One region of the Streptomyces sp. SUK 48 genome, then DNA from elsewhere that is predicted to be linked to it. Evidence: riboswitches for the same ligand, from Rfam matches in the RefSeq annotation. Region 1 holds a riboswitch; the other holds the start of a gene.
What was found. A riboswitch is a leader RNA that binds a small molecule or an ion and turns the genes downstream of it on or off. The one in region 1 is predicted to bind cobalamin.
Positions count from the first base shown of each region.

Region 2: it holds a riboswitch for cobalamin, as region 1 does, so the genes downstream of both, GHR20_RS34605 (HoxN/HupN/NixA family nickel/cobalt transporter) here and GHR20_RS04635 (CoA-acylating methylmalonate-semialdehyde dehydrogenase) in region 1, are expected to answer to the same signal.

Region 1 covers NZ_CP045740.1:1,092,475-1,096,787, reverse strand. The annotation lists gene GHR20_RS04645 (ABC transporter ATP-binding protein) at 1-147, shown strand, start outside; gene GHR20_RS04640 (ECF transporter S component) at 207-989, shown strand; cobalamin riboswitch at 1,059-1,240, shown strand; gene GHR20_RS04635 (CoA-acylating methylmalonate-semialdehyde dehydrogenase) at 1,469-2,992, shown strand; gene GHR20_RS04630 (acyl-CoA dehydrogenase family protein) at 3,000-4,148, shown strand; gene GHR20_RS04625 (enoyl-CoA hydratase/isomerase family protein) at 4,145-4,313, shown strand, end outside.
Region 2 covers NZ_CP045740.1:7,784,248-7,788,560, forward strand. The annotation lists gene GHR20_RS34590 (GNAT family protein) at 1-100, shown strand, start outside; gene GHR20_RS34595 (ALF repeat-containing protein) at 222-776, shown strand; gene GHR20_RS34600 (ferritin-like protein) at 788-1,930, opposite strand; cobalamin riboswitch at 2,184-2,387, shown strand; gene GHR20_RS34605 (HoxN/HupN/NixA family nickel/cobalt transporter) at 2,415-3,506, shown strand; gene GHR20_RS34610 (hypothetical protein) at 3,696-3,926, shown strand; gene GHR20_RS34615 (heavy metal translocating P-type ATPase) at 3,923-4,313, shown strand, end outside.

The sequences.
Region 1 (4,313 bases):
GTCGTGGCCGACGGCCCCACCGCCGAAGTCATCGTCTCCTCGCCGACCTTCGCCCCGCAGACGGCGAAGATCCTCGCCCCTCTCACCTTCCTGACGGTGCATCAGGTCGAGCGGGAACTCGCGGACCCGGAAGGGGCGCGGTCGTGAGAGGACGCGCGGGGGCCGGAGCGCCCGCCATCCGGCTGACCGGACGGGCCGGGGTGGTCATGGCACTCGCCGCCCTCCTCGGACTCGTCGCGTTCTTCTGGCCGTTCGTGGTCGCGCCCGGGACGTTCGGCTCCTCCTACGCGCCCCCGCTGATCTTCGCCGTGCTGCTGGTGCTCGTGCTGTGCGTGGTGCTCTCGGAGATCGCCGAGGGCGGCATCGACTCCAAGGCACTCGCCATGCTCGGCGTGCTCTCCGCCGTCGACGCGGCCCTGCGCCCCCTCGGGGCCGGTACGGCGGGCATCGAGACGGTCTTCTTCGTCCTGGTGCTCGCCGGGCGGGTGTACGGACCTGGCTTCGGCTTCGTCCTCGGCTGCACCTCGCTGTTCGCCTCCGCGCTGATCACCGGGGGAGTGGGGCCCTGGATGCCGTACCAGATGTTCGGCTGCGCGTTCGTCGGCATGCTCGCCGGATTCCTGCCCCGGGCGAGCGGCCGGCGCGAGGTGCTCATGCTCGCCGGCTACGGCTCGCTGTCCGGCTACCTCTTCGGCTTCCTGCTCAACCTCTCCTTCTGGCCGTTCTCCCTGGACCCGAACAGTTCGATCGCCTATCTGCCGGGCCTGCCCTTCACCGAGCAGTGGCACCGCTACGTCGCCTTCGACCTCGCCACCTCGCTGGGCTGGGACACCGGCCGGGCCGTCACCAACTTCGTGTGCGTGCTGCTGGCCGGTCCGGCGGTGCTGGCCACCTTCCGGCGCGCCGCCCGCCGCGCCCGCTTCCGGGCTCCGGTCCGCTTCGCCGGACCCCGTGAGCGGCCCGCGGAGAGCGCGGACGGCGTGGCCTGAAGAGGCGTACCGAATCCCGTGCGGACGCACCGGATGCACGGGGACACTGGATTTACTAGGACGTCCAACTATATATTCGGGGGAGAAGGCCCGCGGTGCAGGGAAGCCGGTGTGAATCCGGCACGGTCCCGCCACTGTGACCGGGGAGTACGCCGTCGCCCCATACGCCACTGACGAGCAGGATGTCGGGAAGGCGGACGGCGCGCGCTGATCCGGGAGTCAGGATACCGGCCGCGGGATGTTCCGTGTTGTCCACGAGGATGGAGCCGACACGCATGGCACCCCTGCGCACCCATGATCCCGGCGCGAGCCGACGCGGGCCCCTCCCGCGCGGCAATCCCGCCGTACCGGTCTGAGGCCCGGCCCGCCACCGCGTCTTTCGCGCCGCCCCGGCACGCCCGCACGCGCCCCCGCGCACCCGGCCGTGTGCCGCTGCCGCGCACCATCCCGGATCACCCCCCTGACGAGAGCAGGCAGCCATGATCCGTCCCCAGACACCCTCCGCCGTACGCGAGTTGACCCACTTCGTCGACGGCAAGCGCGTCCCGGGCACCTCCGGGGCGCACGGCGAGGTGTACGACCCCAACACCGGTGAGGTCCAGGCCCTGGTGCCGCTCGCCGGCCGGGCCGAGACCGAGGCCGCGATCGCCTCCGCCGCCGAGGCGCAGCGCGCCTGGGCCGAGTTCAACCCGCAGCGCCGCGCCCGCGTCCTGCTGCGCTTCCTCCAGCTCGCCGAGCAGGAGAAGGACGCGCTGGCCCGGCTGCTGTCGGCCGAGCACGGCAAGACCGTCGCCGACGCCCACGGCGACCTCCAGCGCGGCCTGGACGTCGTGGAGTTCGCCGTCGGCATCCCGCATCTGCTCAAGGGCGAGTTCAGCGACAACGCGGGCACCGGCATCGATGTGCACTCCCTGCGCGCGCCCCTCGGCGTCATCGCGGGCATCACACCGTTCAACTTCCCCGCCATGATCCCGCTCTGGCAGGCCGCACCCGCGCTGGCCTGCGGCAACGCCTTCGTCCTCAAGCCCTCCGAGCGCAACCCGTCGGTGCCGCTGCGGCTCGCCGAACTCTTCCTGGAGGCGGGCCTGCCGCCGGGCGTGCTGAACGTCGTCAACGGCGCCCGGGACGCTGTCGACACCCTCCTGGAGGACCCGCGCGTCGCCGCCCTCGGCTTCGTCGGCTCCACCCCGATCGCCGCGCACGTCTACGCCACCGCCGCCGCCCACGGCAAGCGCGCCCAGTGCTTCGGTGGCGCCAAGAACCATCTGATCGTGATGCCGGACGCCGATCTGGACCAGGCGGTGGACGCGCTGATCGGCGCCGGGTACGGCTCGGCCGGCGAGCGCTGCATGGCCATCTCGGTCGCCGTGCCGGTCGGCGAGGCCACCGCGGACGCCCTCGTCGCCCGGCTCACCGAACGCATCGCCGCGCTGCGCATCGGCCGCAGCGACGACCCCGCGGCCGACTTCGGCCCGCTGGTCGCCCCCGAGGCCCTGCGCCGGGTCCGCGACTACGTCGGCCTCGGTGTCCAGGAGGGCGCCGAACTCGTCGTGGACGGAAGGGACTTCGTCCTCCCCGGCCACGAGAAGGGATTCTTCGCCGGCGCCTCCCTCTTCGACCGGGTCACCCCGGACATGCGGATCTACCAGGAGGAGATCTTCGGCCCGGTCCTCTCGGTGGTCCGCGCCGCCGGCTACGAAGAGGCCCTGCGCCTGCCCAGCGAGCACCGCTACGGCAACGGCGTCGCGATCTTCACCCGCGACGGGGACACCGCCCGCGACTTCACCCGGCGGGTGAACACCGGCATGGTCGGCGTGAACGTGCCCATCCCGGTGCCCGTCGCCCACCACACCTTCGGCGGCTGGAAGCGCTCCGGCTTCGGCGACCTCGGCCAGCACGGACCGGACGCGATCCGCTTCTGCACCCGCACCAAGACCGTCACCTCCCGCTGGCCCGCCGGCCGCCGCGAGGGCGCCTCCTTCACGATCCCCACGATGGGCTGAGCGCCGTATGACCACCACCCTGCTCACCGAGGACCAGCGGGCCCTCGTCGAGGCCACCCTCGACTTCGCCCAGGACCACCTCGCCCCGCACGCCCTGGACTGGGACCGGGACAAGCACTTCCCCGTCGACGTCCTGCGCAAGGCCGCCGGGCTCGGCCTCGGCGGCGTCTACGTCCGCGAGCAGCACGGCGGCTCCGCCCTCACCCGGGCCGACGGCGTGCTCGTCTTCGAGACCCTGGCCTCCGGCTGCCCCGCCATCGCCGGCTATCTGTCCATCCACAACATGGTCGCCTGGATGATCGACTGCTACGGCGACGACGCCCAGCGCGAGCGCCTGCTGCCCCGGCTGTGCGCGATGGACGACCTGTCGAGCTACTGCCTGACCGAACCCGGCGCCGGCTCCGACGCGGCCGCCCTCACCACCCGTGCCGTACCCGACGGCGACCACTACGTGCTCACCGGCGTCAAGCAGTTCATCTCGGGCGCGGGCGCCGCCCAGGTGTACGTGGTGATGGCCCGCACCGGCGAACCCGGCGCCCGCGGCATCTCCGCGTTCCTGGTCGACAAGGACGACCCCGGGATCTCCTTCGGCCCGGACGAACGCAAGATGGGCTGGCACGCCCAGCCCACCCGCCAGGTCGTCCTGGACGGCGTCCGGATTCCCGCCGACCGGCTCCTCGGCCGCCCGGGCGACGGCTTCCGGATCGCGATGAACGGCCTGAACGGCGGCCGCCTCGGCATCGCCGCCTGCTCCCTCGGCGGCGCCCGCAGCGCCCTGGACCGGAGCCTCGCCCACCTCGCGGACCGGGAGGCGTTCGGCGCCCGCCTCCTCGACGCCCAGGCCCTGCGCTTCCGCCTCGCCGACATGGCGACCGAGCTGACCGCCGCCCGCGCCCTGGTCCAGCAGGCGGCCCGCGCCCTGGACGCCGGGGACCCGCAGGCGCCGTACCTGTGCGCCATGGCGAAGCGGTTCGCCACCGACACCGGGTACTCGGTCGCCGACCGCGCCCTGCAACTGCACGGCGGATACGGCTACCTCGCCGAGTACGGCATTGAGAAGATCGTCCGCGACCTTCGCGTCCACCAGATCCTGGAAGGAACCAACGAGATCATGCGCGTCATCGTGGCCCGCGGCCTGACGGAGGCCCTCGGATGAGCAACGACGCCGAGGAACCCGTCCTCCTGCGCACCGCCGGCCGGGCCGCCCGGATCATCCTCAACCGGCCCCGGGCCCTCAACGCCCTCACCCATGAGATGGTCACCCGCGTCGACGCGGCGCTGACCGGCTGGGCACACGATCCGGCCGTCCAGGCCGTCGTCA
Region 2 (4,313 bases), 6.7 Mb from region 1:
GCGGGAGTGGCTCTCGCCCGACAACTTCGACGCGCGAGGCCGCCAGAAGCGGTCCCTTGCCGATCTGCGCTCGGCCGGCGCGCTCGACGAGAAGCCGTGACGCCGGCGCTCGCCGTACGGACAGCACAGGCCATCGATCCGAATGATCATCTGACATAAGATCATTTCCTTCTGTTGACCAACGGGATCGGTCACCAGACCGGTTCCGACGAGGGGGACCCATGAACAAGACCCGCGCGACGCTCGTCCTGGCCGCCACCGCACTGACTCCGGTACTGCTGCTGGCCGGCCCGTCCTTCGCCGCCGCCCCGGCCGTCCCGCACACGTCCGCGGTGGCCGGCTCCGACGAGGACAACGCCGTCGCCATCGCCCGGATCCTGGCCGACCCGGCCGCCGGCAAGGCCGTCAGGCGGGAGGCCAATAAGGCTCTCGACGGCACGCCGGCCGACCGGGCCGCGTTCCTCGCCACCGGCTACGCCAAGGCCCAGGACGAGGACAACGCCTTTGCCATCGTTCGGCTGCTGGCCGACCCGGCCTCCGGCAAGGCCGTCAAGCGGGAGGCGAACAAGGCTCTCGACGGCAGCCCGGCCGACCGGGCCGCGTTCCTGAAGAGCGGCTTGCGGCTCGCCCGGGCGGAGGACGACCGCGTCGCCACCGCCCGGATCCTGGCCCGCCCCGGCATCAGCAAGGCCCTGCGCGCCGCGGCCGAGAAGGCCATGGACGGCACGCCGGAGGAGCTGCGTTACTTCATCACCGTCGGCCAGTACCAGGTCTGACCGGCCCCTGGTCAGCCGCGCGGACGGAACTGAGGGCCGTAGGTCGCCCCGGGGCCGGTGACAGGCATCTCCATCAGTTCCACGGCGGGGGTCTCCAGCCTGCGCATACGACGCACGGCGGTCCTCAGGCTGTGGTGGTCGCCCTCCCGCCACGCCGTTTCGAGCGCGTCGAGAACCGTGGTGTACGTGTCGTCGAAGTCGTCCAGGAGCCTGCGGGCCCCGGCGGGCGGCCGGGGCCAGCCGCCCGCCGGGACGACGGACATGGGCCGCGTGTCGGGGAAGGGGACCGGAGCCCCGGTGAACTGCCATGTGCCGTCGGCCTCCCGCAGCCGACGTCCGTGGTAGATCTCGGCGAACGCGTAGTAGTGCGCCAGGTGTCCGTCTCCCAGGTCGTCGGCGGGGGAGACCGAGGTGCCCTCCCCCTGGTCCTTGATGACCTCGATCGAGCGCTCGACGTCGTCGAGCGTTCTGACGGGCCTGAGGACGTCCTCGCCGACGCGTTCGCACAGCTGCCGGTCGGCGGACAGATCCGGGGCCACCGACCGGAACGCCGTGAGCAGTTCGTCGTAGAAGTGGCCGATGCTGAGAGGGTCGCGCGCGCTGCCGGTCAGTGGTGCCGCGGGCGCCTCGATGGCCATCATCACGTCCCGTACGAGCGCCCTGGTCAAGCCTGACAGGTATACGTCCACCCCCGGATGCACGCCGCCCGGCAGCGGGCCCGGGTAGACCGGCGCCGCTCCCTTGATCCGGGGGCGGCCCCCCAGCGCGACCAGCAGATTGCAGACGATCCCGAGGTGGTACATCTCGTCGGAGACGATGCGCCGGATCAGCCGGGCGGCGTCGCACGTGCGGTTCTTGATGGACCACCAGCCGCACAGATAGGGCGGGATGGTGGAGAACTCGATCTCCACGGCCACCTGGAGGGCCGATCTGAGCCAGTCGACACCGCGGTGCTTCTCGGGGACGGTGATCAGGCGGGCCACCCTCCCGCGCCGTGCCGGAATGTGCCGTGCGGGCTTCGCGGGCGGGCGACCGGGAGCGCACGCGGCCGCCGAGACCTGCGTGCCCGCGGCCAGCGCGGCGGACGCCAGGAGACTGCGACGCCGCACAGGAGATCCGGCCGGCTCCTCGGGAATTCCGGTCGCCTTCGTCACCGCCGCCTCCGTACCCGCCGGTGCTCCCGGCATCGCCCTCGAACCAGGTGCGCGAAGCTAGCAGCCTCGCCCGGTCCCTGAGGGGTGTCCGCGACGGCCGACGCGGCTTCTCACGCCGTCGGTCCAGAACCGGGAACCAGGCCGCGGCTCGCGACGACTACCTGGGGATCGACGGGTCGCCCGTACCGGGAGACCGGATGTGATCTTGGATACCCGAGCGGAGCCGTGGTTGCGCGCAAGCGGGGGGACGGCTCTACGGTGGGCGGGCCGTGGTGTTCGGGAAGACCGGTGACAGCCCTCAGCGGGGCTCAGACCGGAGCGGCCCTCGCCACTGTGATCGGGGAGTGCCCGTCCCAGTTCTGCACGGTCACTGTTCGCCGCCCGGCGGACGGGAAGGCCGGGACGTACACGCGCGCACCCGTAAGCCAGGAGACCGGCCACGGCACTTCACGAGCTGATCCACGAGGTGCTGGAGCGTGACCGCATGACCCTGCCCGCAGAGCCGACCCGATTTCACTGGCGGCGCGAGGACACCGTCCGTACCGCCGGGCTGCTGGTGGTGATCGCCGCCCTGCACGTCGTGGCGTTCGGCATCCTGTTCCTGCTGGTCGTGCCCGGCCACTACGAGATCGGCTCCAAGGCGTTCGGGATCGGCCTCGGGGTGACCGCGTACACCCTGGGCATGCGGCACGCGTTCGACGCCGATCACATCGCCGCGATCGACAACACCACCCGCAAGCTGATGGCCGACGGCAAGCGTCCGGTGTCGGTCGGCTTCTGGTTCGCGCTCGGCCACTCCAGCGTGGTGGTCGCCATGGCGGCCCTGGTCGCGGGCGGCGCACAGCTCGCCGGCACCCTGCTCGACGACGACTCCCGCACCCACCAGACCCTCGGCGTCGTCGGCACCACGGTCTCCGGGACGTTCCTCTACCTCATCGCGGCGCTCAACCTCGTGGCGCTCGCGGGCATTCTGCGGGTCTTCCGCGCGATGCGAGCGGGCACGTACGACGAGACCGCGCTGGAACAGCACCTGGACTCGCGGGGGTTCATGAACCGGTTCCTGGGCCGCTTCACCAGGTCGATCACCCGGCCCGGGCAGATGTTCCCGCTGGGCTTCCTGTTCGGGCTCGGCTTCGACACCGCGACCGAGGTCACCCTGATGGTGATGGCGGGCAGCGGCGCCGCGGCCGGGCTCCCGTGGTACGCGATCCTGTGCCTGCCGCTGCTGTTCGCCGCCGGGATGAGCCTGTTCGACACCCTCGACGGCACCTTCATGAACTTCGCCTACCAGTGGGCGTTCTCCAACCCGGTGCGCAAGGTGTTCTACAACCTGACCATCACCGGCCTGTCCATCGCGGTCGCCTTCCTGATCGGCACCATCGAACTGGTCGGCGTGCTGCACGAGAAGCTCGACCTGAGCGACGCGGTGACCGGCTGGATCGCCGATCTGGACCTGGACAACGTGGGGTACGTCATCGTCGGCCTGTTCGTGGTCGTGTGGGCGGCGGCCCTGGCGTACTGGCGGCTGGCCAGGGTGGAGCAGCGGTGGGCGGGCCGGCTCGGCGAGGGCGGCTGACCCTCCGGCCGCTCCCGGGACCTCCGTGAGCCGTCGTCAGCGCCGGTGGGCACCGGGGGCGCCGACGGCTATGGCGTACGTCACGATCATGCCCCGGAACTCGACGCTCCACCGGTCCGACTACTGCGACGGTACGGCTTCCACCGCCAGCTCTCGCACGACGGTCCGATGCGACCAGGAAGGTCGGGCATGGCCGATATCCCGTTGTCACCCGGCTCCACCCGTACGACCCCCGGCAGGCTGCTGCCGCCTCCCGCGCTCTGCGGATTCCTGCTCCTGCTGGTGCTGCTGTTCTCGGTGTCCTACGCCGTCGGCTCGGCGGCGGGGCCGGTGGCACCCGGCATGCACGGCACCGGGAGCGGCGGGAGCGGCGGCGGTACGGGCGACATGCCCGGGATGAGTCATGGGGGCGGCGAGTGACCGCTCTCGAACCGGCGGCGGAACTCGTCGTCACCGACCTCACCGTGGGCGGGATGACCTGCGCGGCCTGTGTCCGCCGGGTGGAGAAGAAGCTCGGCAGGCTGGACGGCGTCACGGCCACGGTCAACCTGGCCACGGGGCTCGCCCGGGTCAGCCACCCGGCCGATGTCGCGCCCGAGAGCCTCGTCACCGCGGTCGAACAGGCCGGGTACCAGGCCGCGTTGCCGGTGACCGAGGTCGCCGAGGTGGCTGCGAGGGCCGAGGACGAGGAGGAGGCCGGGTCCCGGCGCGAGCGGGAGCGCATCACGGTGACCGCGCTGCTGGCCGTACCGGTGCTGGTGCTCTCCATGGTGCCGGCCCTGCAATTCGGGAACTGGCAGTGGCTGT